DNA from 3 places in the Streptomyces sp. NPDC058240 genome. Region 3 is predicted to be linked to each of the others. Evidence: predicted binding sites of a transcription regulator. Region 3 holds the regulator's gene; each other region holds the start of a gene.

Region 1 (9,462 bases), on a different contig from region 3:
TCTGGGTCTGCGCCGGGCTGCTCGCGGTCGCGGCGCTGGTGGCCCTGGTGCTGCTCCCGGGACGCGGGCGGACGGCTGCGGCGGGGGCTCCGGAGACCATCCCGGAGACCGCTCCGGTGGCCGGGCCGGAAAATTCTCAGAAGAATCTCCGGGGAACTGTCGATCCGGCCGGGTCCCGTTCGACGCAGGGGTGAGAGGCGGGGAAAGCCCCCGCCCATCAGACCTAGGAGTCACCATGCCGCGCTTCATGTCGCTGATCCGCATCGACGAGCAGAACCCCTTCGACGCCCCGGACCCCGAGTTCGAGAAGCGCATGGGCGCCCTGTTCGAGGAGATCACCAAGGCCGGCGTCATGCTGGAGACGGCCGGGCTCACCCCGACCTCCCAGGGGACCAGGGTCACCTGGTCCGGCGGGAAGCTCAGCCACACCGACGGGCCCTTCACCGAGACCAAGGAGGTCGTCGGCGGCTACGCCATTCTCCAGGTCAAGGACAAGGAGGAGGCCCTGGAATGGACCAGGCGGTTCCTGCAGTCCCACCCGGAGAACTGGACCGTGACCTCCGAGGTCCGCCAGATCGACGAGGCCACCCAGGGTCCCTGAGAGCCTGTCGGGTGACCGACAGGCTCTGACCGGCCCCGCTTGCCGCGACCCGGCACGGCTGCTGTGATGAGTGACCGTGACGGCAGCAAGTACGACAGCGGCGGTCGAAGCGGTCTTCAGGATCGAGTCCGCGCGGATCATCGCGGGTGTCACCCGCATCGTGCGGGACGTGGGCATCGCCGAGGAACTCGCGCAGGACGCCCTGGTGGCCGCACTGGAACAGTGGCCGGAGTCAGGTGTCCCGGACCGGCCGGGCGCCTGGCTCATGGCCACCGCCAGACACCGCGCGATCGATCTCGTACGCCGCAAGGAGACGTACGCGCGCAAGCTGGCCGAGGTGGGGCGGGCCCTGGAGGACGTGCCGCCGCCCGAGCCGGCCGAGGCGGACGACATCGACGACGATCTGCTCCGGCTGATCTTCACCGCCTGCCATCCGGTGCTCTCCACCGGGGCCCGGATCGCCCTCACCCTGCGGCTGCTCGGCGGCCTCACCACCGACGAGATCGCCCGCGCGTTCCTGGCTCCCGAACCGACCGTCGCCCAGCGCATCGTCCGGGCGAAACGGACCCTGGGCCGCGAGGGCATCCCCTTCGAGGTGCCCGACGGACCGGAGCGCGCCGCCCGCCTCGGTTCCGTGCTCGAAGTGATCTACCTGATCTTCAACGAGGGATACGCGGCGACCGCGGGCGACGACTGGCTGCGCCCGGCGCTCTGCGAGGACGCGCTGCGGCTGGCCCGGGTGCTCGCCGGCCTGATGGAGCAGGAGCCCGAGGTCCACGGACTGGCCGCACTGCTGGAGCTCCAGGCCTCGCGCACCGCCGCCAGGACCGGGCCGGACGGTGCGCCGGTGCTGCTCGCCGACCAGAACCGGGCCCGCTGGGACCGCCTGCTGATCCGGCGCGGAATCGCCGCCCTGGAGCGGGCCGTGGCGGCGACCGAGGAGGGCGCCGGGCTCGGCCCGTACACCGTGCAGGCCGCCATCGCCGCGTGCCACGCGCGGGCGGTGACGTACGAGGACACCGACTGGACCACCATCTCCGCCCTCTACGACCGCCTCGCCGTGATCACGCCGTCCCCGGTCGTCGAACTGAACCGGGCCGTGGCGGTCTCGATGGCGCGGGGCCCGGAAGCCGGCCTCGCCCTGGCCGACGCGCTGGCGGACGACCCGGCGCTCAAGGACTACCACCTGCTGCCCAGCGTCCGCGGGGACCTGCTGGCCAGGACGGGGCGTACGGACGAGGCGCGGGCGGAGTTCGTACGGGCGGCCGGGCTGACCCGCAACGAACGGGAACGGGCGATGCTCCTGGACCGCGCCGGGCATCCGGACCGCGGCGGCCGATGAGTTCCGGCCGCCGGGCGGGACGGGATCGGTCATGACCGTCCGGTTCCGGCTGGCCGGCCAGGAGTACATCGCGCTCAACGGCGGCCCGCAGTTCCCCTTCACCGAGGCGATCTCGCTCTCTGTGGACTGCGCCACGCAGGAGGAGCTGGACACCCTGTGGGCCGAGTTCACCGCCGAGGGCGAGGGGGGCAGTGCGGCTGGCTCAAGGACAAGTACGGCCTGTCCTGGCAGCTCGTGCCCCACGGCTTCGACGAGGCGCTGTCCGACCCGGACCCGGCCAAGGCGGAGCGGGCCATGAAGGCGATGCTGGGCATGCGGAAGCTGGACATCGAGGCACTGCGCAACGCCTGAACCGGCCCCGCACGGTCGGTAGGGTCATGCCCATGCCCATGCCCATGCCTCGCCGAGCACAACTGCCACCGCCACCACCGCCCGTGGAAATACGTTCCTGGCCCGACCGGGAGGCCATGCTCGCCGACCGGGCCGCGGTGCTCGGGGCACTGGTGAGGGCCCATGTCGCACCGGGGCGGCTGGCGGTGCTGTGGCTGTGGGGCGCGCTCTGCGCGTTCGGCTGGCTCCTGGTGGGCACCGCGCTCATGACCTTCGAGGAGTCGTACGACGTCATCAGTGCCGGGATCGGTGTGATCATCGCCGCCATGGGTGTCGCCTGCATGGTGCCGGCGGTCGTCCTCGTCGTCGTCGGCCTGCGCCGCGACCGCAGGATCCGCCGACTGCTCGACGCCTGGGGCGGGTTGGACCGCGATCCGGCACGCGACGCGGCGCTGCGGATGCCGGGCGCCGGCACCGCCTGGCTGGTGATGTCCTTCGTGCTGTGCGCGGTCGGGCTGGTCACCTGCTTCGTCGTCCCGGCGGCCGCCACCGCGGAAAGGGACAGCTTCAGCCTGGTCGCCCTGTTCATGGGGCTCGGGCTGGTCGCCTGGCTCGTCGGACTGATCGGCGTCGTCAAGGCGTTCGCCCACCGTCGCTGGGTGCAGCGGGTACTGATCGGAGCGCCCGCTCCGGAGCCGCTGATCTCCGTCGGGGGCGGTGCCCACCGCTGACCGCGGACCTATCCTGACGGGACCGGTGAGTCGCACAGGGGGAACAGGGGGAGGCCGACATGGAGTGGTACTGGTGGGTGCTCATCATCTTCTGGACGGGCGGCTTCGGATGGGCCGTCGACAACGTCCGTACGGCGCTGCGCAATCGGCACGACCGCAAGCTGGAACTGCTTGAGGCGTCCAAGCGGGAGCGGCTGGCCCTCGACGCGGCGAACAGGCCGCCGGAGCCGGTCTGCGGCTGCACGCACCATCTCGCCAAACACGACAAGCAGGGCAAGTGCCATGAGCGGATCGAGGTGCCGACGGCCTGGGACGAGACCAAGAAGCCGGTCCGCTTCGAGTCCGGGCAGTGCAACTGCCAGCAGTACGTGGGCCCTCAGCCGCTCTCGCAGGTGTACGCGGACGATCTGACCGACCTCGCCTGACGGCCGCCGGGCCGGTCAGGCCGGGCCGGTCAGCGGGTGGCCGATCAGCATCGTCGGTGCTCCGGCCACCCGGGTCAGGAAGACCGTCGCGGAGTTCGGCCCCTGGAGCTTCATCCGGCGGCGCAACTCCTCCGGTTCGACCGCCGAACCGCGCTTCTTGACGGTCAGGACGCCCACCTTCCGCTCCCGCAGCAGCGCCTTCAGCTTCTTCATGTTGAACGGCAGCTGGTCGGTGATCTCGTACCCGGAGGTGTACGGGGACTCGTACGGCCGGTCGCTCGTGATGTACGCGATGGTCTCGTCGACCAGCCGGCCCTCGCACCGCGCGACGATGTCGGCGACCAGATGGGCGCGGATGACGGCGCCGTCCGGCTCGTACAGATAGCGGCCGACCGGGCCGACGGGCGGGGCGGGCAGCGGGGCCCCGGACCACAGGGTGGCCCGGTCCGGGAGCACGGTGGCGCGGTACGAACCGGCCGCGAAGCCCTCGCCGAACCAGAGCACCGCCTCCTTCACATCGCCGCCGTCCGAGATCCACTCGGCCTCCGCCTGTGCCGGGATCGCCTCGTGCGGGATGCCCGGAGCGATCTTCAGGGCGGCACGGGGGGCCGCGAGCGCGGCGCCGGTCGCCCAGGAGAGCGGCGGCGAGTACGCCTCGGGGTCGAAGATCCTGCCCCTGCCGCCGCGCCGGGCCGGGTCGACGAAGACCGCGTCGTAGGGCGAGGTGTCGATGTCGGCGACATCGGCGCACCGCACCTCGATCAGACCGTCCAGGCCCAGCGCGGCGGCGTTGGCGCGGGCCACCTCGGCGGTCAGCGGGTCGCGGTCCACGGCGAGCACGGAGATGCCCGCCCGTGCGAGCGCGATCGCGTCGCCGCCGATCCCGCAGCAGAGGTCGGCGACGCCGCGCACCCCGCCCGCCTCCGCGAACCGCCGCGCGCGATGGGTGGCCACCGAGGTACGGGTCGCCTGCTCGACGCCGTTCGGCGTGAAGAACATCCGGTACGCGTCCTCGGCACCGAACTTCGCCACCGCCCGCTGCCGCAGCCGCGCCTGTCCCAGCGCCGCCGACACCAGGGCGGCCGGGTGGCTGCGGCGCAGCCGGGTGGCGGTGGCGAGTTCTTGGGCGGGGTCGTACGACCGCAGCTCGTCCAGCAGCGCGGCGCCCTCGGGGGTGCGCAGGGCGATGAAGGCGGCGAGCGGGTCGGGGGCGTCGGACCGGTCGTCGGCGGCGGACGGGTCGTTCGGGGCGAGAGCGTTCACCCGCCCCATTGTGAGCCAGCCGGGTAGACCGGCGGGCCCGGTGGAGGTGTCGGGCCGGGAGGCCGATCACGTGCTGGCAGGATGCGGCGCCATGCAGCTTGTACGGCAAAAGGAAAAAATGACCACGAAGTGGAGTGGATCGGGCATGCCTCGTCCCGAACGGAGGCGGGGCTCCGGCGGGCACCGGCCCGCATGTGCCGTCCTGGCTGCGCTCCTGGTCGCCGCGGTCGGCTCCGGCTGCGCCTCCGGGTCCGGTGGGCAGGCGGGCGGCGAGGCCGAGTACCGGGAGCGGCCCGCCGCCGGGAACCCGGGCCCGGAGGCGGGCACGAACCCCGCCGCCGGACACCCGGGCGGCTCCGGACAGGGCGCCGGCCGGGCCCGCGTACCCGGCGATGCCCATGAGAACGCGAAGCTCGGCCCGGCCGTGCGGGCGAGGCTCGCCAAGAAGTGGGGGCTGGACAAGCCGCCGCTGATCGCACCGCGGCCGCCCGCCGTGAAGCCGCGCATCACCACCCGCGAGGGCTTCGAGGTGAAGGGCGGCGACGACTCGCTGCCGCCGGTCTTCACCACCGTCCCGACCAAGGACCGCGTCGTCTTCCTGACGATGGACGACGGTTCCGAGAAGGACCCCGAGCTGTTGCAGATGATGGACGAGCTGGACATCCCGTACAGCGCGTTCCTCAGCGACTACGAGGTGAGCGACAACTACGGGTACTTCGGCGAGGCGCAGCGGCTGGGCGTCACCCTCAACAACCACACGCTCAACCACCCCTATCTGCCGGGCCTCTCGCACGCCGGGCAGAAGCGCGAGATCTGCGACGAGCAGGACATCATCGAGAAGCAGTTCGGGAAGCGGCCCAGGCTCTTCCGCCCGCCGTACGGCAACTACAACGGGGACACGCTCCGCATCGCGAAGTCCTGCGGCATCAAGGCCGTGCCCCTCTGGAACGCCGAGGCGTTCCCGGACCACATGGAGTGGCGCGAGGAGGACCAGGACCTGCACCCGGGCGACATCATCCTCACGCACTTCCGCGGCCGTGCGGAATGGGACGGCAGCATGGCCGACCTGGTCCGGGCGGTCATGAAGACCGTCACGGACCGGGGCTACGCGGTGGCCCGGCTGGAGGACTACGTATGAGCAGGGCGCGCCGGCTGCTGGCCGGACTGCTGGCAGCCGGTGCGCTCCTCACCACCACCGGCTGCGCACAGTCGGTGGACCCGATCGAACGGCTGGGCCGCAAGGCCGTGCAGCGGGTGAACCACCCGCCGCGGACGCCCGCGGCGGGCCCGACGGCGCGCGGTGATCACGGTGAGCCGGGGTCGATGGTCGTGATCGCGTGCCGTCAGCCGCCGGAGTCCAGGCACTCGCGGTTGTCGCCGCCGCTGAGGCACTGGTGGCCGGTGCGGCCGGGATCGTACAAGGGGGCGGGCGCGGGCGCCGGGTGCGAGCGGCCGTAGTCCTCGTGCCCGACCAGCACCGCCACCACGCACAGCAGCAGCGCCGCCATCAGCCGGATCGCCCCCGCCCGGGGCCAGTTCGCGCGGATCAGCACGACGGCGAACAGGCCGGCCGCCGCGGCGATCCCGCCGAGGACGAGGGCGGGTGTCCAGTCCATCGGCGGCGGGCCCGTCGTCTCCGGGCCGTCGAGGTCCGTTCGCGAAAAAGCCAGTCGGATGGCGGCGACCGCACAGATCAGCCCCTCCAGGAGAACGAGCAGCAGCCCGAGCACCACATCGAGGCAGCCGTTCACGGCGCGCGATTCGTACGGCCGCCGCCCGGAACGCGGGTCCGGCCGCGGGTACGGAGAGGGGCGGGTCATGTCCACACGGTCGTACGGAACGGTCCGGTCCGTCCGGACGTTGTCCCCATGTTGTCCGGACTGTTGTCCGGACCGTCCCCCCGGTCGTCGTGTCCGGCGCCGCGCAGGCGTCGCGGCGGCGACGCCACGACTGCTCGAATTGGCACTCCGCTTGACCGAGTGCTAATCCCGGTCATAGTCTCGGTGCTGGCACTCACCACTGGAGAGTGCCAGCAGTACTGCGCGACTGGCAGGTCCGGCACCCGCGACGACGGATCGACCTGGTCGCCACCCCAAGACTGTTACCCCGTGAGATCTCCGAAGGGGGAGACCGGATCGTGTCGACCGCCAGCACCAAGGTTGCGATCAAGCCGCTCGAGGACCGTATTGTGGTCCAGCCGCTCGACGCCGAGCAGACCACGGCCTCCGGCCTGGTCATTCCGGACACCGCCAAGGAGAAGCCCCAGGAGGGCGTCGTCCTGGCCGTGGGACCGGGCCGCTTCGAGAACGGCGAGCGCCTTCCGCTCGACGTCAAGACCGGCGACGTCGTGCTGTACAGCAAGTACGGCGGCACCGAGGTGAAGTACAACGGCGAGGAGTACCTCGTCCTCTCGGCTCGCGACGTGCTCGCGATCATCGAGAAGTAATTCACCCACGTTTGCTTCTGTTCTGCGCCCCTGGCCCCCGCGAATAACCAGCCGGGTGGTCGGGGGCGCAGTTCGTTCGAGAGGAAAGCTCAGCTCCCATGGCGAAGATCCTGAAGTTCGACGAGGACGCCCGTCGCGCCCTTGAGCGCGGCGTCAACAAGCTTGCCGACACGGTCAAGGTGACGATCGGCCCCAAGGGCCGCAACGTCGTCATCGACAAGAAGTTCGGCGCTCCCACCATCACCAACGACGGTGTCACCATCGCGCGCGAGGTCGAGCTCGACGACCCGTACGAGAACCTCGGTGCCCAGCTGGTGAAGGAGGTGGCGACCAAGACCAACGACGTCGCGGGTGACGGTACGACCACCGCCACCGTGCTCGCCCAGGCGCTCGTCCGCGAGGGTCTGCGCAACGTCGCCGCCGGTGCCTCCCCGGCCGCCCTGAAGAAGGGCATCGACGCCGCGGTCAAGGCCGTGTCCGAGGAGCTCCTCGCGACCGCCCGACCGATCGACGACAAGTCCGACATCGCCGCCGTGGCCGCGCTCTCCGCGCAGGACAGCCAGGTCGGCGAGCTCATCGCGGACGCGATGGACAAGGTCGGCAAGGACGGTGTCATCACCGTCGAGGAGTCCAACACCTTCGGTCTGGACCTCGACTTCACCGAGGGCATGGCCTTCGACAAGGGCTACCTGTCCCCGTACATGGTGACCGACCAGGAGCGTATGGAGGCCGTCCTCGACGACCCGTACATCCTGATCCACCAGGGCAAGATCGGCTCGATCCAGGAGCTGCTCCCGCTGCTGGAGAAGGTCATCCAGGCCGGTGGCTCCAAGCCGCTGCTGATCATCGCCGAGGACGTCGAGGGCGAGGCGCTGTCGACCCTCGTCGTCAACAAGATCCGTGGCACCTTCAACGCCGTCGCGGTGAAGGCCCCGGGCTTCGGTGACCGCCGCAAGGCCATGCTCGGCGACATCGCCACCCTCACCGGTGCGACCGTCATCGCCGAAGAGGTCGGCCTCAAGCTCGACCAGGCCGGTCTGGACGTGCTGGGCTCCGCCCGCCGCGTCACCGTCTCCAAGGACGACACGACGATCGTGGACGGCGGCGGCGAGCCCGGCGACGTCAAGGGCCGGGTCAACCAGATCAAGGCCGAGATCGACGCCACGGACTCCGACTGGGACCGCGAGAAGCTCCAGGAGCGCCTCGCGAAGCTGGCCGGCGGCGTGTGCGTGATCCGTGTCGGTGCCGCCACCGAGGTGGAGCTCAAGGAGAAGAAGCACCGTCTGGAGGACGCCATCTCCGCGACCCGCGCCGCGGTCGAGGAGGGCATCGTCTCCGGTGGTGGCTCCGCTCTGGTCCACGCCGTCAAGGTCCTGGAGGGCAACCTCGGCAAGACCGGCGACGAGGCCACCGGTGTCGCGGTCGTGCGCCGCGCCGCCGTCGAGCCGCTGCGCTGGATCGCCGAGAACGCCGGCCTCGAGGGCTACGTCATCACCTCGAAGGTCTCCGAGCTCGACAAGGGCCAGGGCTTCAACGCCGCGACCGGCGAGTACGGCGACCTGGTGAAGGCCGGCGTCATCGACCCGGTCAAGGTCACCCGCTCCGCGCTGGAGAACGCCGCGTCCATCGCGTCGCTGCTGCTCACGACCGAGACCCTGGTCGTCGAGAAGCCGGCCGAGGAAGAGGCCGAGGCCGCCCACGGCGGTCACGGTCACTCGCACTGACGCCTGACCGCTCAGGGCGCACAGCCGAAGAAGGCCCCCTGTCCCACCGCTCGGCGGTGGGACAGGGGGCCTTCGGGCGTTTCAGGCCGAGTGGCTCAGACTCCCGGAGTGCACGGGGTCCGCGAAGGGCAGACCGGCCGCGAAGCGCTCCATCTCGTCCAGCGCCTGGTCGGCCATCCGGTGCAGCTCGTCGCCCAGCGAACCCGCCACGTGCGGGGTGAGCAGCACATTGGGCAGGGTGTACAACGGCGAGTGCGCAGGCGGGAGTTCGGGGTCCGTCACATCCAGCACCGCTTGCAGCCGGCCGGCCGTCAGCTCGGGCAGCAGTGCCTCCTCGTCGACCAGCGAGCCCCGCGCCGTGTTGATCAGCGTCGTCCCGGTCGCCATGGCGGACAGCTGCGCCGCACCGATCAGATGGTGCGTCTCCGGGAGCTGGGGCGCGTGCACCGAGACGACGGAGCTGCTCGCGCAGAGCTCGTCGAGCGAGGTGAGCCGTACCCCGAGCCGCGCCGCCTCCGCGCCGTCCACGTACGGGTCGTACAGCAGCACGTCCAGGTCGAAGGGGCGCAGCAGCTCGATGACGCGCCGGCCGATGCGGGA
Region 2 (9,462 bases), on a different contig from region 3:
CACGAAGTCCGAGCGCTCTTTTATCAACATCCGCGTACCGAACGCGATTTCGCGCACCTCCCGGCCCGCGAGGCATCCATCGCCGCGTACATCGACCGGCTGCCCGAGGGCGCCGACATCTCCGTGAAGAAGCTGGCCAAGGTCCTCCCGTACGGGCAGTGCGCACTGCGAACCTCCCTCAACCGACTCCAGGACGCCGGGCATCTGCGGCGCGGCAGCGAGCGCGGCGCCACGGAGGCGGAGCTGCTGCGCGCCCTCGCCGACGGGCTGCCCACCCCCGTCCACCACCCGGCGGCCCTCGTCCGCAGGCGGCTCACCGACAAGATGCCACCCGAACGAGTCACTCCGGCACAACAGCAAACGGTGTTGCGCACCCTCGAATGCAGCGAATGCCGCTCGCCGGGCAGCACGGAGGCCCTGATCGGCGGCCGGTGCAGGCCGCGCCGGGGCGAATCGGTCGCCGCACCCGCCGGGCCCGGCGGAGCCGTACCGGCGGACGGCGTACGCGGCCGGATGAACGACGTACGGGCCGGACCTGCCCGACGGTCCGTACGGCCGAAGTCGCGCTGACCCGAGGAGGCGAGAAGCCGCGCCGGGTGTCCGAAACCGGCTCCCACCTGGGAGTGGTTTGATCCGCTTCCCCTAGGCGGTCGTTACGTTGCGTGTTCCTCTTGGCGCACATCGTAATCAACCGCCCCAAAGGGGAACGAACCATGTCCGAACCATCCCACGAGCAGATCGTCTCCGAGCTCCACGACAAGCCCCCCATCGCCCTGGCCCCCGGCCCCCGCCTGGACGCCGAGAAGCCCGTCTCGCTCCCACTGCCACCCAGCACCGTGTGGGACCTGCCGGGCGGTACCGCCTGGGTCTACTACGGCGAGGGGAACACCGGTCTCGTACGGCCGGTCATTTTCGCCGACGGCTTCAACACGGGGCCCAGCGAGCTGGAATTCTCCTGGGAGATCATGGAGTTCGGTGACTACGCGCTCATCAGCGAGCTGCGCCGCCGTGGCCATGACGTCATCCTCCTCGGCTTCCATGAGCGCAGCGCATCGATTCTGGACAACTCCCGCACCGCGCAGGCCGCGATCATGCAGGCCATCGCGGAGCGGCTGGGTGACACACCGCTGGCCGTCGGCGGGTTCAGCATGGGCGGGCTCGTCACCCGGCATGCGCTGGCCAAGCTGGAGTACGAGAGCATCGACCACCAGACCGCTCTGTACTTCTCGTACGACAGCCCGCACCGAGGCGCCTGGATCCCGATCGCGCTCCAGGCGTTCGCGCACTACATCAAGGATCTCGACAGCCGGTTCTCCGACCAGATCAACAGCCCGGCCGCCCAGCAGCTGCTGTGGCGGCACATCGAGAAGTGGGACGACACGCCGGACCAGAGCGTCTTGCGCGCCCAGTTCCTCGCCGAGATGGCAGCCGTCGGCCAATGGCCGCGCCGACCCCGGCTGATCGGTGTCGCCAACGGCGTAGCCTACGGCACCGGCACCGATGTGCGGGCGGGCGAACTGGCTCTGGAGGGCAAGGGCCTGTCGGTTCTGGGAACCAAGCTCTACACCCAGGCGCCGGGCCCCGACGAACTCGTCGCGAAGCTGCGGGTGGTGACGCTGAAGACCAACGAGGTGCGCACGAACGGACTCCCGTCGATCGACGGCGCACCCGGCGGCTCGCTGGAAGGCTTCGGCATCCTCGCCGACGGGCTCAACGCCCTGAACCCGCTCCTCGGCTTCAAGACCGACGTACGTATCCGGTCGCACTGCTTCGTGCCGTCCGTCAGCGCGGTCGACGTCGGCGACCTGGACACGGACGCCGAGCTGTACAAGAACATCTCGGAGCTCCCGGAGGACGCGAGCGGGCTGGACGAGTTCAAGCTCGCCTCCCGGAACGAGGGACACACTCTCGTGACGGAGGAACTCTGCACCTGGCTGCTCGACCGCCTGCCGTAGGGCTGGGCGTCCGTGGTGTCCGACTCCGACACCCCGTCATACCGGGAGCCGGACGCCCACGACGGAATGGGGGCCGCGGTATCACGTGCCCACGATGCTCCGGCGGGCATCGTGGGTGCGTCCACCGCACGCCCACGGGGGAGCCGCGGTTGGAAGGCCGATGTGACGCCGACCGGTTCGCGGCACGCCTCGTATCCGGGCGCACAAGCGCCGTTCGCCCCGGAAACGACATCGGGCCCCTGGACCAGCTGGTCCAGGGGCCCGATGCGGCAAAGCTGTACAGGAACTACCGATCCGTCAGGATCAGAAGTCCATGTCACCGCCCGGCATGCCGCCCGGAGCGGCCGCGGCGGCCTTCTCCGGCTTGTCGGCGATGACGGCCTCGGTGGTGAGGAACAGCGCGGCGATGGACGCGGCGTTCTGCAGAGCGGAGCGCGTGACCTTCGCCGGGTCGAGAATGCCCTCGGCGATCATGTCGACGTACTCGCCGGTCGCGGCGTTCAGACCGTGACCGATCGGCAGGTTGCGCACCTTCTCGACGACGACTCCGCCCTCAAGACCACCGTTGACGGCGATCTGCTTGAGCGGGGCCTCCAGCGCCAGCTTGACGGCGTTGGCGCCGGTCGCCTCGTCACCCGAGAGCTCCAGCTTCTCGAAGACGGCCGAGGCCTGGAGCAGAGCCACGCCACCACCGGCGACGATGCCCTCCTCGACGGCGGCCTTGGCGTTGCGCACCGCGTCCTCGATGCGGTGCTTGCGCTCCTTGAGCTCGACCTCGGTCGCGGCGCCGGCCTTGATGACAGCCACGCCGCCGGCCAGCTTCGCGAGACGCTCCTGGAGCTTCTCGCGGTCGTAGTCCGAGTCGGAGTTCTCGATCTCGGCGCGGATCTGGTTGACGCGACCCTGAACCTGGTCGCTGTCACCGGCACCGTCGACGATCGTCGTCTCGTCCTTGGTGATGACGACCTTGCGGGCGCGGCCGAGCAGGTCGAGACCGGCGTTCTCCAGCTTGAGGCCGACCTCCTCGGAGATGACGGTGCCACCGGTGAGGATGGCGATGTCGCCGAGCATGGCCTTGCGGCGGTCACCGAAGCCCGGGGCCTTGACGGCGACGGACTTGAAGGTGCCACGGATCTTGTTGACGACCAGGGTCGACAGGGCCTCGCCCTCGACGTCCTCGGCGATGATCAGCAGCGGCTTGCCGGACTGCATGACCTTCTCCAGCAGCGGAAGGAGGTCCTTCACGTTGCTGACCTTGGAGTTGACGATCAGGATGTACGGGTCGTCGAGGGACGACTCCATGCGCTCCATGTCGGTGGCGAAGTACGCCGAGATGTAGCCCTTGTCGAAGCGCATACCCTCGGTGAGCTCCAGCTCCAGACCGAAGGTCTGGGACTCCTCGACGGTGATGACGCCTTCCTTGCCGACCTTGTCCATGGCCTCGGCGATGAGCTCGCCGATCTGGGTGTCGGCGGCGGAGATGGAGGCCGTCGAAGCGATCTGCTCCTTGGTCTCCACGTCCTTGGCCTGCTCCAGGAGGGCGGCGGAGACGGCCTCGACGGCCTTCTCGATGCCCCGCTTGAGGGCCATCGGGTTGGCACCCGCGGCGACGTTGCGCAGACCCTCGCGGACGAGAGCCTGGGCGAGAACGGTGGCGGTGGTCGTACCGTCGCCGGCGACGTCGTCCGTCTTCTTGGCGACCTCCTTGACCAGCTCCGCACCGATCTTCTCGTACGGGTCCTCCAGCTCGATCTCCTTGGCGATGGAAACACCATCGTTGGTGATCGTGGGGGCGCCCCACTTCTTCTCAAGGACGACGTTGCGACCCTTGGGGCCAAGGGTGACCTTGACGGCGTCGGCGAGCTGGTTCATGCCGCGCTCGAGACCGCGCCGGGCCTCCTCGTCGAACGCGATGATCTTGGCCATGTGAAGTGGTCCTCCCGGACAGGGGTGGATTTCTCCGGACCGAGTGGCGCCCGCGACGGACGGCCTGCCTGACCGGTGGTTCCTTGCCCCACCGGCCTGCGGGCCTCACCGGCCCGGTCCAAGTTCTGTCACTCTCACCTGGAGAGTGCTAACGCCAATGATTAGCACTCGACCCCCGAGAGTGCAAGCGTCCCCCTCGGGATGTGGACACCGCGCCGGGGCGCGCGGGAGGCAGGCGCGGGAGGCAGGCGCGGGAGGCAGGCGCGGGACGCACTGAGGGCCCGTACCCCCGGGGTACGGGCCCTCAGTGCGTGAGTGCAGTGCGTGAGTGGCGTCGTTGGCCGACCGCTCGAACTCAGCCGACGGCGAGCTTGACCATGTCCGCCTGCGGCCCCTTCTGGCCCTGCGAGATCTCGAATTCAACTCGCTGACCCTCTTCGAGGGTGCGGTACCCGTCCATCTGGATCGCGCTGTAGTGGACGAAAACATCCGCACCACCGTCGACCGCGATGAAGCCGTACCCCTTCTCCGCGTTGAACCACTTGACGGTGCCCTGAGCCATGCCTAACTCCCCTATTACTGGCCCTTGCGCAGGACCGCACTTCGCGGACCCGGGTCAGAACTCACCCTCCGACAGGAGAGGGTGTGTGCGCCGGAACGCGTCGACCGCGGCTGAATGTATCTGCCCAACTGCCCTCTGCAACAGGTCAATCGGACGAGAATTCTCGGCAGAACCGAACGCCCGGATATGCGGAATTCATATGAATCCTGGGCAAGTCGGGCCAGGCAAAGGCGACTTATGCCTCAAGCGGATCGCGCACTTTGGCTGCATCTTGTCGTGGCCGGGCGCATTCTCGTATGCGGGCGGCACGGGCAGCTGGGGGGACTTCCCACACTGTACCGCGCTCAACCATGCAGAATTGCCCCCTCCGTTTCAATCATGGAGAGGGCAATTCGATAACGCGGTGCGGTCGGACGGGACGTCAGCAGCCGCCGGCCACGGCCGGGATGATCGAGATGCCGGCGCCGTCCGGCGTGGCCGTCTCCAGGCCGCCCTCGAAGCGCACGTCGTCGTCGTTGACGTACACGTTCACGAAGCGGCGCAGCTTGCCCTGGTCGTCCAGGACGCGGGCGGCGATGCCCGGGTGGTTCTGCTCCAGGGACTCGATGACCTGGGAGAGGGTCGAGCCCTCGGCCGGGACCTCGGCCTGGCCGCCCGTGTAGGTGCGGAGGATGGTGGGGATGCGGACCTTGACGCTCATGGTGGGTGCCCTTCCTGAAGTCTCGGGTGGTCAGCTGGTGGCGAGGCCGGCAGCGCGGAACGCGTCCAGGCTGGGCCGGATCGTCGCGGTCGCCTGAGAAGTGTCGGCCACCGCGTCGAGGGTCTTGAGGCCGTCACCCGTATTGAGTACGACGGTGGTCAGCAACGGGTCGATCAGACCGGCCTCGATGAGCTTCTTCGTCACGCCGACCGTCACACCGCCCGCCGTCTCCGCGAAGATGCCCTCGGTGCGCGCCAGCAGCTTGATCGCGTCGACGACCTGCTCGTCGTTGACGTCCTCCACGGCACCGCCGGTGCGGCGGGCGATGTCCAGGACGTACGGGCCGTCGGCCGGGTTGCCGATGGCGAGGGACTTGGCGATCGTGTTCGGCTTCTGCGGCCGGACGTCGTCGTGGCCGCCCTTGTACGCGACCGAGACCGGCGAGCAGCCCTCGGCCTGGGCGCCGAAGAGCTTGTACGGCTTGTCCTCGACCAGGCCGAGCTTGATCAGCTCCTGGAGGCCCTTGTCGATCTTGGTGAACTGCGAGCCGGACGCGATCGGGATGACCAGCTGATCCGGAAGCTGCCAGCCGAGCTGCTCACAGATCTCGTACGCCAGGGTCTTGGAGCCCTCGCCGTAGTACGGACGCAGGTTGACGTTGACGAAGCCCCAGCCCTCGCCGAGCGGGTCGCCGATGAGCTCGGAGCAGAAGCGGTTGACGTCGTCGTAGTTGCCCTCGATGCCGACCAGCTCACCGCCGTACACCGCGGCCATGACGACCTTGCCCTGCTCCAGGTCGTGCGGGATGAACACGCAGGAGCGGAAGCCGGCGCGGGCGGCGGCGGCGCCGACGGCACCGGCGAGGTTGCCGGTGGAGGAGCAGGAGAGGGTGGTGAAGCCGAAGGCGCGGGCGGCCTCGATGGCCTGCGCGACGACGCGGTCCTTGAAGGAGTGCGTGGGGTTGCCGGAGTCGTCCTTGACGAACAGCTTGCCCTGCTCGACACCGAGCTCACGGGCGAGGTTGTCGGCCTGGACGAGCTTGGTCCAGCCGGGATTCAGGTTCGGCTTCTCGGCGACATCGGCAGGGACCGGCAGCAGCGGCGCGTAGCGCCAGATGTTGGCCGGTCCGGCCTCGATGCGCTTCTTCAGCTCTTCGGGGGAGCCGCTCGGCAGGTCGTACGCGACTTCGAGCGGCCCGAAACAGGACGCGCAGGCGAAAATGGGGCCGAGTTCGAAACGCTCGCCGCACTCGCGGCAGGAAAGGCCCGAGGCGGGACCGAGGTCGACGGCTTCGGCGTTGGCGTCAGCGTCGGCGGAAGAATTGGTGCTTACTGCAACGGTCTGCGCAGCCATGGTGGCGAGGCCCTTTCTCCTCATCTTCCTCGCGGCGCGTTTCGCCACGAGACGGAATTGGCACCTTCCCCACCTGACCTCACGGTCGGCGGGGGGGTTGCCGGGACTTCAACGGGCCGTTCCCTCAGTCCCTCTGGATGAGCGCTGTGGCACCGGATCTTCGATCCGGGCATTTATCGGCGGACGGACCCCGGCATGCGATGGTCGTCCGCGTTGTTCAAGACTGTAACCGAAGCACCGGACTGTTGAGATAGTCGTCCGAACCGCGAGATGGATCACATACAGGGAGTATCGACCGTGCTGGAAGAGGTCGAATGCTGGCTGGCCAGGCGTTCCTGGTCGGCCGCCGACCGCCCGTTGGACCGCCTCCTGGCCGCCAGGGCCACGGCCGGGGAAGCGGGCCGCGGGAGCGTCAGTGTCGTACTGCCCGCGCTGAACGAGGAGGCGACGGTCGGCGAGATCGTCGCGACGATCCGGCGCGAGCTGATGGAGAAGGTCCGGCTGGTCGACGAGCTCGTGGTGATCGATTCCGGTTCCACGGACGACACCGCGAAGGTGGCCCGGCAGGCCGGCGCCCGGGTGGTGCACCGGGACGCGATACTCCCCCGGATACCGGCCGTGCCCGGCAAGGGCGAGGTGCTGTGGCGCTCGCTCCTGGTGACCGGCGGTGACATCGTGTGCTTCATCGACGCCGACCTGAAGGACTTCTCGGCGGACTTCGTCTCCGGCATCGTCGGCCCGCTGCTGACCGACCCGGACGTGCAGTTCGTGAAGGCGATGTACGACCGCCCCTTCGGCGACACGGCGGGGCAGGGCGGTCGCGTGACCGAGCTGGTGGCCCGTCCGCTGCTCAATCTGCACTGGCCGCAGCTGGCCGGTTTCGTCCAGCCGCTGGGCGGCGAGTACGCCGTGCGCCGCTCCCTGCTCGAACGGCTGCCCTTCCCCGTCGGCTACGGCGTGGAGTTGGGCCTCCTGGTCGACGCGCTGCACACGGTGGGGCTGGACGCGCTGGCCCAGGTCGACGTGGGAGTGCGCAAGCACCGGCACCAGGACGGGCAGGCGCTCGGCCGGATGGCGGCGGCGATCTACCGGACCGCGCAACTTCGGCTGTCCCGCGGCCACCTGGTACGCCCGGCGCTCACCCAGTTCGAGCGCGGCGCGAACGGCTTCGTACCGCGCACCCATGCCGTGGACACCGAGGAGCGGCCCCCGATGTGCGAGATCGCGGAGTATGTTTCGCGCCGCGCGGCCTGACTTCGCACGTTTGGGCGGTTCGTGATCGGGCTAGATTCCGCAACATGGTCTCCGAGCACGAAGCCCAGTCCTCCGCCCATCCCTCCGCCCAGGTCCTCGTCGCGTCCAACCGCGGCCCGGTGTCGTACATCCTGGGCGCGGACGGATCGCTCGACGCGAAGCGGGGCGGCGGCGGGCTCGTCTCCGGGCTGAGCGCCGTCGACGACAAGCTGTGGGTGTGCGCGGCGCTGGGTGACGGGGACCGGGAGGCGGTCCGGCGCGGGGTCGGTGAGCCGGGCGTACGGATGCTCGACATCGACGCGGACGTGCACGCCGACGCATACAACGGCATCGCGAACTCGGTGCTCTGGTTCGTCCACCACATGCTGTACCAGACGCCGCTGGAGCCGGTCTTCGACGCGGAGTTCCGGCGGCAGTGGGCGTCGTTCGAGACCTACAACCGGGCCTTCGCCGAGGCGCTCGCCGAGGAGGCGGGGCAGGGCGCCGCGGTGCTGGTGCAGGACTACCACCTGGCGCTGGTGCCGGGCATGCTCCGCGAGCTCCGCCCCGACCTGCGGATCGGCCATTTCTCGCACACCCCGTGGGCGCCCGTCGACTACTTCCGGCTGCTCCCCGACGACATCGCCGAGCAGCTGTTGCACGGCATCCTGGGCGCGGACCGGGCGGCGTTCCTGACCCGGCGCTGGGCGGACGCGTTCATCGGCTGCTGCACCCAGATCCTGGGCGGCACCGGGCGGACCAGGATCGGGGTGCACGGTCTCGGCGCGGACGGGGACTTCCTGCGCCGCCGGGCGCACGAGGCCGATGTGGACGAGCGGATGGCGGCGCTGCGCGAGCAGACCGGCCCCGGCCGGAGGACGATCGTACGGGTGGACCGAACGGAGCTGTCCAAGAACATCGTGCGTGGCCTGTTCGCGTACCGCGCGCTCCTGGACGAGCGGCCCGAATGGCGCGAACGCGTCGTCCATGTCGCCTTCGCGTACCCCTCCCGGCAGGACCTCGCGGTGTACCGCGACTACACGGCCGAGGTGCGACGGGTCGCCGACGAGATCAACGCCGTGTACGGCACGGAGGGCTGGATGCCGGTCGTGCTGCACGTCAAGGACGACTTCGCCCGCTCGCTCGCCGCGTACCGGCTGGCAGACGTGGCGCTCGTCAACCCCATCCGGGACGGCATGAACCTGGTCGCCAAGGAGATCCCGGTCGTCTCCGACCACGGCTGCGCGCTGGTGCTGTCGCGGGAGGCGGGGGCGTACGAGGAGCTGGGCAGCGACGCGGTCGTGGTGAACCCGTACGACGTCTCGGCGACGGCGACGGCGCTGCACGAGGCGCTGACGATGGCGGAGGACGAACGGACCGCGCGCACGGAACGCCTGGCCGCGGCGGCGGTCGCGCTGCCGCCGCAGCAGTGGTTCCTGGACCAGTTGGACGCGCTGCGGCGGGAGTGAGCCGCCAGGGGTGTCAGATCCGCCGGGCCAGCCCGGCCAGGAAGGCGACGACGTCGCCCGGTCCGGCCAGCAGCAGGTCGGCCCGCTCGGCCAGTTCGGGCACCTCCGCGCTGCCGCTGCAGACCAGCAGTCCGGGGATGCCGTCGGGGCCCTCGGTGCGGAGCTTCTCCACCGCGGCGTACGCGGCGAGGTCGCCGAGGTCGTCGCCCGCGTACAGCACGGACTCGGCGTCCGTCTCCCGTACGTACTGGGCGAGCGCCACGC
Region 3 (9,462 bases):
CGCCGGGGGCCGGACGCGAGATCCTCTCCGAGGAGGACCGGCGGGTCGAGCGGATCCTGCTGGAGCTCCGGCTCGCGGACGGCTGTCCCCTCGGCATCCTGGCCCCGGCCGGGCTGGCCGCTTCCCGCCGCGCCCTGGCGGACGGCCTCCTGGAGCCCGGCCCGTACGAGCAGGGGCGGGCGGTGCTGACGTTGCGGGGGCGGTTGCTGGCGGACGCGGTGGTGCGGGACCTGGTGGACTGAGGGCCGGGGGCGCGGGGCGGGGGTGCCTGCGGCGGCTTTTTCCCCTGCCCGCCCCTTCCCGTAACCGGGGGCGCTGCCCCCGGACCCCCGCTCCTCAAGCGCCGGAGGGGCTGGGGACGCGCCCGGGATGGGGCTGAGGGGTGCGCCCGGGCCGGGGCCGGGGTGTGCCTGCGGGGCTTTATTCCGGCGCCGTCACGAAGTCGATCAGGTGCTCCACCGAACCCAGCAGGGCCGGCTCCAGGTCCCGGTACGAGTGGACCGTGGCCAGGATCCGCTGCCAGGCCGCGCCGGTGTTCTCCGGCCAGCCGAGCGCGCGGCACACGCCCGTCTTCCAGTCCTGGCCGCGCGGGACCACCGGCCAGGCCGTGATGCCCGCGGAGGACGGCTTCACCGCCTCCCACACGTCGATGTAGGGGTGGCCGACCACCAGCACGTTCGCGTCCGAGACCTGAGCGGCGATCCGGGACTCCTTGGAGCCGGGCACCAGGTGGTCGACCAGGACGCCCAGCCTGGCGTCCGGGCCGGGGGAGAACTCGCGCACGATGGCGGGGAGGTCGTCGATGCCCTCCAGGTATTCGACGACCACGCCCTCGATCCGCAGGTCGTCGCCCCAGACCCGCTCGACCAGCTCCGCGTCGTGCCGGCCCTCCACATAGATCCGTCCCGCCCGCGCGACCCGGGCGCGCGCGCCGGGGACCGCGACCGAACCCGAGGCCGTACGGGCGGGGCGCACCGGAGCGGCGGCCGAGGGGCGTACGAGGGTGACCACCCGGCCCTCCAGCAGGAAGCCCCGCGGTTCCATCGGGAACACCCGGTGCTTGCCGAAGCGGTCCTCCAGGGTCACCGTCGGACCCTGGGCCGTCTTCTCGCAGCGGATCACCGCACCGCAGAATCCGGTGGAGACCTCCTCCACGACCAGATCGGGTTCGGCGGGGACCTCGGGAACGGGGGCGGACCTCTTCCACGGCGGGGTCAGGTCCGGCTGGTAGCTGCGCATCGGACGACGATAGGACGACAACGGGTCACGACACGCCGAAGCGTACGGCCAGTTGTTCGCGCTGTTCCCGTACGAACGCCGCGTCCACCACCGCCCCGTGCCCCGGCACGTACACCGCGTCCTCGCCGCCCAGCGCCAGCAGCCGGTCCAGCGAGGCCGGCCAGCGGGACGGGAACGCGTCCCGGCCCGCCTGCGGCTCGCCGGACTCCTCGACCAGGTCGCCGCAGAGCACGATCGCGGGGGAGCCGGGGACGACCGCCACGAGGTCGTGGCCGCTGTGTGCGGGGCCCACGTCGGCCAGCAGCACCTCGCGCCCGCCGCCCAGATCGAGCGTCCACTCGCCGCACACCTGGTGCCGCGGCACCACCAGCGCGTCGACGGCCTCCGCCGCGTCGTGCTCGCCGACTCCGTGACGCACCGCCGAGCTGTGCAGATCGTCCGCCCCCCGCTCCAGCAGCTCCGCCATGCCGACCGCCCCGTACACCTCGGCGCCGGAGAACGCGGCAGTGCCCAGGACGTGGTCGAAATGGGGATGGCTGAGTGCGATATGCGTCACCCTCCGGCCGAGCAGAGCCTGGGCCTGGGACCGCACCTCGGCACCCTCGCGGAGCGTCGATCCGGTGTCGTAGAGGAGCACTCCGTCCGTTCCGACCACCAGTGCGACGGTCGCGTCCCACCCGGGAAGGCGCCGTCGGCCCACTCCGTGACCGAGTCGCTCCCATCCGAACTCTTCCCAAGAGGCATCCATACCGGGACGCTATCGGCAAACGACCTGCACGGTCTCGCGGTAGCGTGACCGGTCGCCCTTGCTAGGCCCCCACTCGGCCGCCGTACACTGGCGGGGGGATTGCTGGCACTCGCGTTGACCGAGTGCCAAGCGGATTCCTGGGCACAGGAACAGGAACGACCCGAGAACCACGAGGAAACACAGCTGGAGGTGTGCGCGATGCTCAGCGAACGCAGACTCGAAGTGCTTCGCGCCATCGTCCAGGACTATGTCGGCACGGAGGAGCCCGTCGGCTCCAAGGCGCTCACCGAGCGGCACAAGCTGGGGGTCTCCCCGGCGACCGTCCGCAACGACATGGCGGTGCTGGAGGACGAGGGCTTCATCGCCCAGCCCCACACCAGTGCCGGACGCATCCCGACGGACAAGGGCTACCGGCTCTTCGTCGACAGGCTCGCGGGGGTCAAGCCCCTCTCGTCGCCGGAGCGCCGCGCCATTCACAATTTCCTCGACGGCGCGGTCGACCTCGACGACGTCGTGGGCCGCACCGTACGGCTGCTCGCGCAGCTGACCCGGCAGGTCGCCATCGTGCAGTACCCCTCGCTGACCCGGTCGACGGTGCGGCATGTGGAGCTGCTGTCACTGGCAGCCGCCCGGCTGATGCTCGTGCTGATCACGGACACCGGCCGGGTCGAACAGCGCATGATCGACTGCCCCGCCCCGTTCGGCGAGACCTCTCTCGCCGATCTGCGGGCCCGGCTCAACAGCCGGGTCGTCGGACGCCGTTTCGCGGACGTCCCACAACTGGTGCAGGATCTGCCGGAATCCTTCGAGAGCGAGGACCGGGGAACCGTGTCCACCGTGCTCTCCACCCTGCTCGAAACCCTCGTCGAGGAGACGGAGGAGCGGCTGATGATCGGCGGCACCTCCAACCTCACCCGCTTCGGGCACGACTTCCCTGTGATGATCCGGCCGGTGCTGGAGGCACTGGAGGAGCAGGTCGTGCTGCTGAAGCTGCTCGGCGAGGCCAAGGACTCGGGCATGACCGTACGTATCGGGCACGAGAACGCCCACGAGGGGCTCAACTCCACGTCCGTCGTCGCGGTCGGCTACGGTTCGGGCGACGAGGCAGTCGCCAAACTCGGCGTGGTCGGACCGACCCGCATGGACTACCCCGGAACGATGGGAGCGGTACGCGCAGTGGCACGTTACGTCGGACAGATCCTGGCGGAGTCGTAAGTGGCCACGGACTACTACGCCGTACTCGGCGTACGCCGCGACGCATCCCAGGACGAGATCAAGAAGGCATTCCGTCGGCTCGCCCGCGAGCTGCACCCGGATGTCAACCCCGATCCGAAGACCCAGGAGCGGTTCAAGGAGATCAACGCCGCCTACGAGGTGTTGTCGGACCCGCAGAAGAAGCAGGTCTACGACCTCGGCGGCGACCCGCTGTCCGCCTCCGGCGGCGCCGGCGCGGGCGGATTCGGACAGGGCGGCTTCGGCAACTTCTCCGACATCATGGACGCGTTCTTCGGTACGTCGTCGCAGCGCGGACCCCGTTCGCGCACCCGGCGCGGCCAGGACGCGATGATCCGGCTGGAGATCGATCTCGCCGAGGCCGCGTTCGGCACCACCAAGGACATCCAGGTCGACACGGCCGTCGTCTGTACGACCTGCAGTGGCGAGGGTGCCGCACCCGGCACCTCCGCCCAGACCTGTGACATGTGCCGCGGCCGCGGCGAGGTCTCCCAGGTCACCCGGTCCTTCCTCGGCCAGGTCATGACCTCGCGGCCCTGCCCGCAGTGCCAGGGCTTCGGCACGGTCGTGCCGACCCCGTGCCCGGAGTGCGCCGGCGACGGCCGCATCCGGTCGCGCCGCACGCTCACCGTGAAGATCCCCGCCGGTGTCGACAACGGCACCCGCATCCAGCTCGCGGGCGAGGGCGAGGTCGGCCCCGGCGGCGGCCCGGCCGGCGACCTGTACGTGGAGATCCACGAGCTCTCGCACGCGGTGTTCCAGCGCCGCGGCGACGATCTGCACTGCACGGTCACCATCCCCATGACGGCGGGCGCGCTCGGCACCAAGGTGCCGCTGGAGACGCTCGACGGCCTGGAGGAGGTCGACATCCGGCCGGGCACCCAGTCCGGCCAGTCGGTCCCGCTGCACGGACGCGGCATCACGCACCTGCGGGGCGGCGGGCGCGGCGATCTGATCGTGCACGTCGAGGTGATGACCCCGACGAAGCTGGACCCGGACCAGGAGCGACTGCTGCGGGACCTGGCGAAGCTGCGCGGCGAGGAGCGGCCCACCGGCCAGTTCCAGCCCGGCCAGCAGGGGCTGTTCTCCCGGCTGAAGGACGCCTTCAACGGCCGCTGACCGACTCGGCACACCGTTCCCGGACGCCGGACGGGCCCGCACGGCGGGCCCGTCCGGCGTTTGAGTACAAAGCGGACTGAGTCCCGCACACACCGGGCCGCGCGGGACGTGACACGATGCGGTCATGTCATCCGCGTTGACCGATCTCTGCCGGTATCCGATCGTGCAGGCCCCGATGGCGGGGGGCACGTCCTCCCCGCAGCTCGTCGCGGCCGTCTCCGAGGCGGGCGGGCTCGGTTTTCTCGCCGCCGGGTACAAGACGGCGGACGGCATGTACAACGAGATCAAACAGCTGCGAGGGCTGACCGGTCAGCCCTTCGGCGTCAATCTCTTCATGCCGCAGCCGGCGCTCGCCGACCCGAGCGCCGTCGAGGTGTACCGGCACCAGCTCGCGGGCGAGGCCGCCTGGTACGAGACCCCGCTCGGCGACCCGGACTCCAGCGGCGGCGACGACAACTACGACGCCAAACTGGCCATCCTCCTGGAGGACCCGGTCCCGGCCGTCTCGTTCACCTTCGGCTGCCCGACCCGCGACACCCTCGACGCGTTCGCCGGCGTGGGTACGTACACCGTCGTGACGGTCACCACGCCCGAGGAGGCCCAGACCGCCCAGTGGGCGGGCGCCGACGCGGTCTGCGTCCAGGGCATCGAGGCGGGCGGCCACCAGTCCACCCACCGCGACGACCCGCAGGCCGACGGCGCCGGGATCGGGCTGCTCTCGCTGGTGTCCCAGGTCCGCGATACCGTCCAGATACCGATCGTCGCCACGGGCGGGCTGATGCGCGGGTCCCAGATCGCTGCGGTGCTCGCCGCGGGCGCGGAGGCGGCGCAGCTCGGTACGGCGTTCCTCGTCTGCCCCGAGTCCGGGGCGAGTCCGCTGCACAAGCAGGCGCTGACCAACCCGCTGTTCGTACGGACCGCCCTGACCCGGGCGTTCTCCGGCCGCCCGGCCCGCGGTCTGGTCAACCGGTTCATGCGCGAGCACGGCCCGTACGCTCCCGCGGCCTACCCGCAGGTCCACTATCTGACCGCCGGACTGCGCAAGGCGGCGGCGAAGGCCGGGGACGCGCAGGGCATGGCCCTGTGGGCGGGCCAGGGACACCGGATGGCACGCGAGCTGCCCGCGGGCCGGCTGGTCCGGCTGCTCGCCGAAGAACTGGACGCCGCACGGACGGCTGTGAGTACAGGGAGTACGCAGTGACCGCACCGGTCTTCGTCGTCGAACAGGTCCCCGGCGGGCCCGAGTTCGTCCTGGAGGGGCCCGAGGGCCGGCACGCCGTGTCGGTGAAGCGGCTGCGCGCCGGCGAGGACGTCGTGCTCACCGACGGGCGCGGCCACTGGACGGAAGGCATCGTCCTGGCCGCCGAGGGCAAGGACCGGCTCGTCGTCACCGATCTGACCGAGATCCGGGAGGAGCCCCGGCCCGCTCCCCGCATCACCGTCGTCCAGGCCCTGCCCAAGGGTGACCGCGGCGAGGTCGCCGTGGAGACGATGACGGAGACCGGTGTCGACGCGGTCGTGCCCTGGCAGGCAGCGCGCTGCATCACGCAGTGGAAGGGCGACCGCGGCCTCAAGTCCCTGGCGAAGTGGCGCAACACCGCCCGGGAGGCGGGCAAGCAGTCCCGTCGGGTGCGCTTCCCCGAGGTGGCCGACGTGATGACGACCAAACAGGTCGCCGCGCTCGTCGCCACGGCGGACTTCGCCGCCGTCCTGCACGAGGACCGGGGGCACAGCAGCGAGCCGCTGGCCACCGTCCGGCTCCCCGCCCAGGGCGAGATCGTGCTGGTCGTCGGCCCCGAGGGCGGTGTGTCGCCGGACGAGCTGGCGGTCTTCGCCGCGGCGGGCGCCCGGACCTGCCGGCTCGGGGCGAGCGTCCTGCGCACCTCGACGGCGGGCACGGCGGCGACGGCACTGCTGCTGGGGCGCACCGGCCGCTGGTCGTGAGACCGGCCGGTAACTGCCGGTCGGCCGGAGCCCCTTCGCGCGCCCCGGCGGCGCCCCTCAGTACGACCGCACGCCGTCTACCGTCCGGTGGGTAACGGTGGGAAGCTGCCCGTATGGGGACATCAAGGGCATGGGGTCAGGGAAGAGGACGGCGCTTTCCGGCCGTGTCCGCACTCGTGGTCGCGGCGGTCGCGAGTGCCGCCGCCTGTGAGCCCGCGGACGGGCTGAATTCCGCATCCATCGCCGTGACCACCGACCGGGTCGGCACCGGCGCACTGGAGCGCAACGGGGTCGACGTGCAATGGCTGAACTGCACCGCCGGAGTCGAAGGGGACCGGACCGTGGGCGCGTCGCCCGCCGCGTCCGCACGCCGGATCGCGGACGTCGACTGCACCGGCAAGTCCGTGAAGGGCGAGGCCATCACCCTCACCGGCAAGGTCACCCAGGAGCTCGGCGGGCGGTGCGTACGGGGGGACCTGACCGCGGAGACGGGCGGGAAGGCCGTCTTCCGGGCGGATGTGCTCGGCAACTGCGACGCCTTCCCCTCGACCGCCGTGGTGAATCCGCCGCCGCCGGCCGGCGGCGGCTCCGGCGTCCGGCCGACGGTCACCGTCACGGTGACCGTGACCGAAACGCCCATGGGCAAGTGAGTCGGTCCGGCGCGCGGCGGTCCGTCGGACTCCGGTCAACCCGGTTACGCACAGCATGGCCGCGGCCTAGGGTGATCGATGTGACGCAGCCTGCCTACCTCCGATACCCCCATGTCCAGGGCGATTCGATCGCCTTCACCGCCGAGGACGATGTCTGGCTGGCGCCGCTGGACGGCGGCCGAGCCTGGCGCGTCAGTGCCGACAACCGGCCTGTCACCCATCCACGGATATCGCCCGACGGAACCCGGGTCGCCTGGACGTCCACCCGGGACGGGGCACCCGAGGTACACATCGCGCCTGCCGACGGCGGCCCCTCCCAGCGGCTCACCTACTGGGGCGACGCGCGGACCGCCGTCCACGGCTGGACGCCCGGGGGCGAGGTGCTGGCCATCAGCGCCCAGGGGCAGGCGTCGCTCCGGCGCACCTGGGCCAGGGCCGTCCCGGTCGACGGCGGACCCGCACGGACCCTGCCGTACGGGCCGGTCGGTTCCGTCGCTTACGGGCCCGGCGGCCGGGTCCTGCTGCTCGCGGTCACCATGGGACGCGAGGCCGCCCGCTGGAAGCGCTACCGGGGCGGCACCGCAGGCAAGTTGTGGATCGAGCAGGAGTCCCCGGCGGACGGCCCGGCGGAGTTCGTACGGCTCCACGCGGAGCTCGACGGGAACATCGAGTGCCCGATGTGGGTGGGGGAGCGCGTCGCCTTCCTCTCCGACCACGAAGGCGTCGGCGCGGTCTACTCCTCGCTCCCCGACGGCTCCGACCTGCGCCGCCACACCGGCATCGAGGGCTTCTACGCCCGCCACGCGACCACCGACGGCAGCCGCGTCGCCTACGCGTCGGCCGGTGAACTCTGGCTGCTGGACGACCTCGAAGGCGACGGACCCCGCCGCCTCGACATCCGGCTCGGGGGTCAGCGCACCGACCTCCAGCCGCACTCCGTGCACGCCGGCAGCCACCTCGACTGCGCGTCCCCGGACCGTACGGGCCGCGGCAGCGCCGTCGGGACGCGCGGCGCCGTCCACTGGGTCACCCACCGCGAGGGCCCGGCCCGTGCGCTCGCCGTCGAACCGGGCGTACGGGCCAGACTGCCCCGCACCTTCCAGGCCGACGGCGACCAGCACGTCGTCTGGGTCACCGACGCCGAGGGCGACGACGCCCTGGAGTGCGCACCCGCCACCGGCACCGCCCCCGGCGCCGTACCGCGCCGCCTCGCCGCGGGCCGGATCGGCAGGGTCCTCGACCTCGCCCCGGCGCCCGACGGCAGCCGGTTCGCCGTCGCCGCGCACGACGGGCGGGTCCTGATCGTCGAGCGGGAGAGCGGTGAGGTCCACGAGGTGGACCGCAGCGAGCACGGCGACGCCTCCGGCCTCGTCTTCTCGCCCGACTCCTCCTGGCTCGCCTGGTCCCACCCCGGGCCCGAGCCGCTCAGCCAGCTCAAGCTCGCGCACCTCGCCGATCTGTCGGTCGCCGAGGCCACCCCGCTGCGCTTCCGGGACTTCGCCCCCGCGTTCACCGGCGACGGCAAGCACCTCGCGTTCCTCTCCGAGCGGTCCTTCGACCCGGTCTACGACGCCCATGTCTTCGACCTGGCGTTCATCGGCACCTGCCGCCCGCATCTGCTGACGCTCGCCGCCGCCACGCCCTCCCCGTTCGGGCCGCAGCGCCACGGCCGCCCGACCGAGAAGGAGAAGAGCGGCGGCGAGGGCGATCAGGACAACCCGACCGCGCTGCCCGTCACCCGGATCGACCTCGAAGGGCTCGCCGACCGGATCCTTCCGCTGCCCGTCGAGGCCGCCAGCTACTCCACGCTGCGCGCCGCGAAGGACGGGCTGCTGTGGCTGAGCCACCCGGTGACCGGGGTGCTCGGGACGAGCGGCGCCACGCCCGACTCCGGGCGGCCCGAGACCGTCCTGGAGCGGTACGACCTGGAGAAGCTGCACTGCGAGGAACTCGCCTCGGACGTCAGGGGCTTCGCGGTCAGCGGGGACGGCAAGCGGGTCGTCCTGCACACCCGGGGCAAGCTGCGCGTCGTACCGTCCGACAGCCGGGCCCCGGCCGACGACGATCACGACGGCGACAGCGTCACCGTCGACCTCTCCCGGATCCGGCGGACCCTCGAACCGGCCGCCGAATGGCGCCAGATGTACGACGAGGCCGGGCGCATCATGCGGGACAACTTCTGGCGCCCCGACATGGGCGGCCTCGACTGGGACGGGGTCCTGGACCGCTACCGCCCGGTGCTGGACCGGGTCGCCACCCACGACGACCTGATGGACCTGCTGTGGGAGGTGCAGGGGGAGCTCGGCACCTCGCACGCCTATGTGAACCCGCCCGGCGGATGGCGGGACGACTCGGCCCGGCAGGGACTGCTCGGTGCGGACATCTCCCGTACGGACGAGGGCAGTTGGCGCATCGACCGGATCCTGCCGTCCGAGACCTCCGACCCGGAGGCCCGCTCGCCGCTCGCCGCGCCCGGGGTGGCGGTACGCGCCGGGGACGCGATCCTCGCCGTCGACGGCAGCCCGGTCG

What was found. The regulator HrcA, encoded in region 3, represses chaperone genes, less so after heat shock. The targets are predictions, from matches to a motif close to TTNGCACTCNGNNNNNCNGAGTGCNAA.
Region 1: groES (co-chaperone GroES) is a predicted target of HrcA. The motif match lies at 6,652-6,678, and genes of this name have one in related genera.
Region 2: groL (chaperonin GroEL) is a predicted target of HrcA. The motif match lies at 4,043-4,069, and genes of this name have one in related genera.

What each region holds. Positions count from the first base shown of each region.
Region 1 covers NZ_JBHVWT010000003.1:310,746-320,207, forward strand. Annotated here, with positions in the region: gene ACFVX4_RS09280 (MFS transporter) at 1-194, shown strand, start outside; gene ACFVX4_RS09285 (YciI family protein) at 236-601, shown strand; gene ACFVX4_RS09290 (RNA polymerase sigma factor) at 678-1,943, shown strand; partial or broken gene ACFVX4_RS09295 (VOC family protein) at 1,954-2,294, shown strand; gene ACFVX4_RS09300 (hypothetical protein) at 2,339-3,004, shown strand; gene ACFVX4_RS09305 (hypothetical protein) at 3,064-3,429, shown strand; gene ACFVX4_RS09310 (methyltransferase domain-containing protein) at 3,445-4,701, opposite strand; gene ACFVX4_RS09315 (polysaccharide deacetylase family protein) at 4,838-5,830, shown strand; gene ACFVX4_RS09320 (DUF6234 family protein) at 6,036-6,512, opposite strand; gene groES (co-chaperone GroES) at 6,830-7,138, shown strand; gene groL (chaperonin GroEL) at 7,237-8,862, shown strand; gene ACFVX4_RS09335 (hydroxyacid dehydrogenase) at 8,944-9,462, opposite strand, start outside.
Region 2 covers NZ_JBHVWT010000009.1:78,579-88,040, forward strand. Annotated here, with positions in the region: gene ACFVX4_RS17815 (hypothetical protein) at 1-570, shown strand, start outside; gene ACFVX4_RS17820 (hypothetical protein) at 714-1,955, shown strand; gene groL (chaperonin GroEL) at 2,259-3,881, opposite strand; gene ACFVX4_RS17830 (cold-shock protein) at 4,237-4,443, opposite strand; gene ACFVX4_RS17835 (MoaD/ThiS family protein) at 4,865-5,143, opposite strand; gene thrC (threonine synthase) at 5,174-6,496, opposite strand; SAM riboswitch class I at 6,514-6,640, opposite strand; gene ACFVX4_RS17845 (glucosyl-3-phosphoglycerate synthase) at 6,794-7,750, shown strand; gene ACFVX4_RS17850 (trehalose-6-phosphate synthase) at 7,795-9,198, shown strand; gene otsB (trehalose-phosphatase) at 9,212-9,462, opposite strand, start outside.
Region 3 covers NZ_JBHVWT010000001.1:601,973-611,434, reverse strand. Annotated here, with positions in the region: gene hemW (radical SAM family heme chaperone HemW) at 1-242, shown strand, start outside; gene ACFVX4_RS02785 (DUF3097 domain-containing protein) at 421-1,239, opposite strand; gene ACFVX4_RS02780 (MBL fold metallo-hydrolase) at 1,265-1,987, opposite strand; gene hrcA (heat-inducible transcriptional repressor HrcA) at 2,186-3,202, shown strand; gene dnaJ (molecular chaperone DnaJ) at 3,203-4,339, shown strand; gene ACFVX4_RS02765 (nitronate monooxygenase) at 4,464-5,540, shown strand; gene ACFVX4_RS02760 (16S rRNA (uracil(1498)-N(3))-methyltransferase) at 5,537-6,283, shown strand; gene ACFVX4_RS02755 (hypothetical protein) at 6,448-6,933, shown strand; gene ACFVX4_RS02750 (S41 family peptidase) at 7,014-9,462, shown strand, end outside.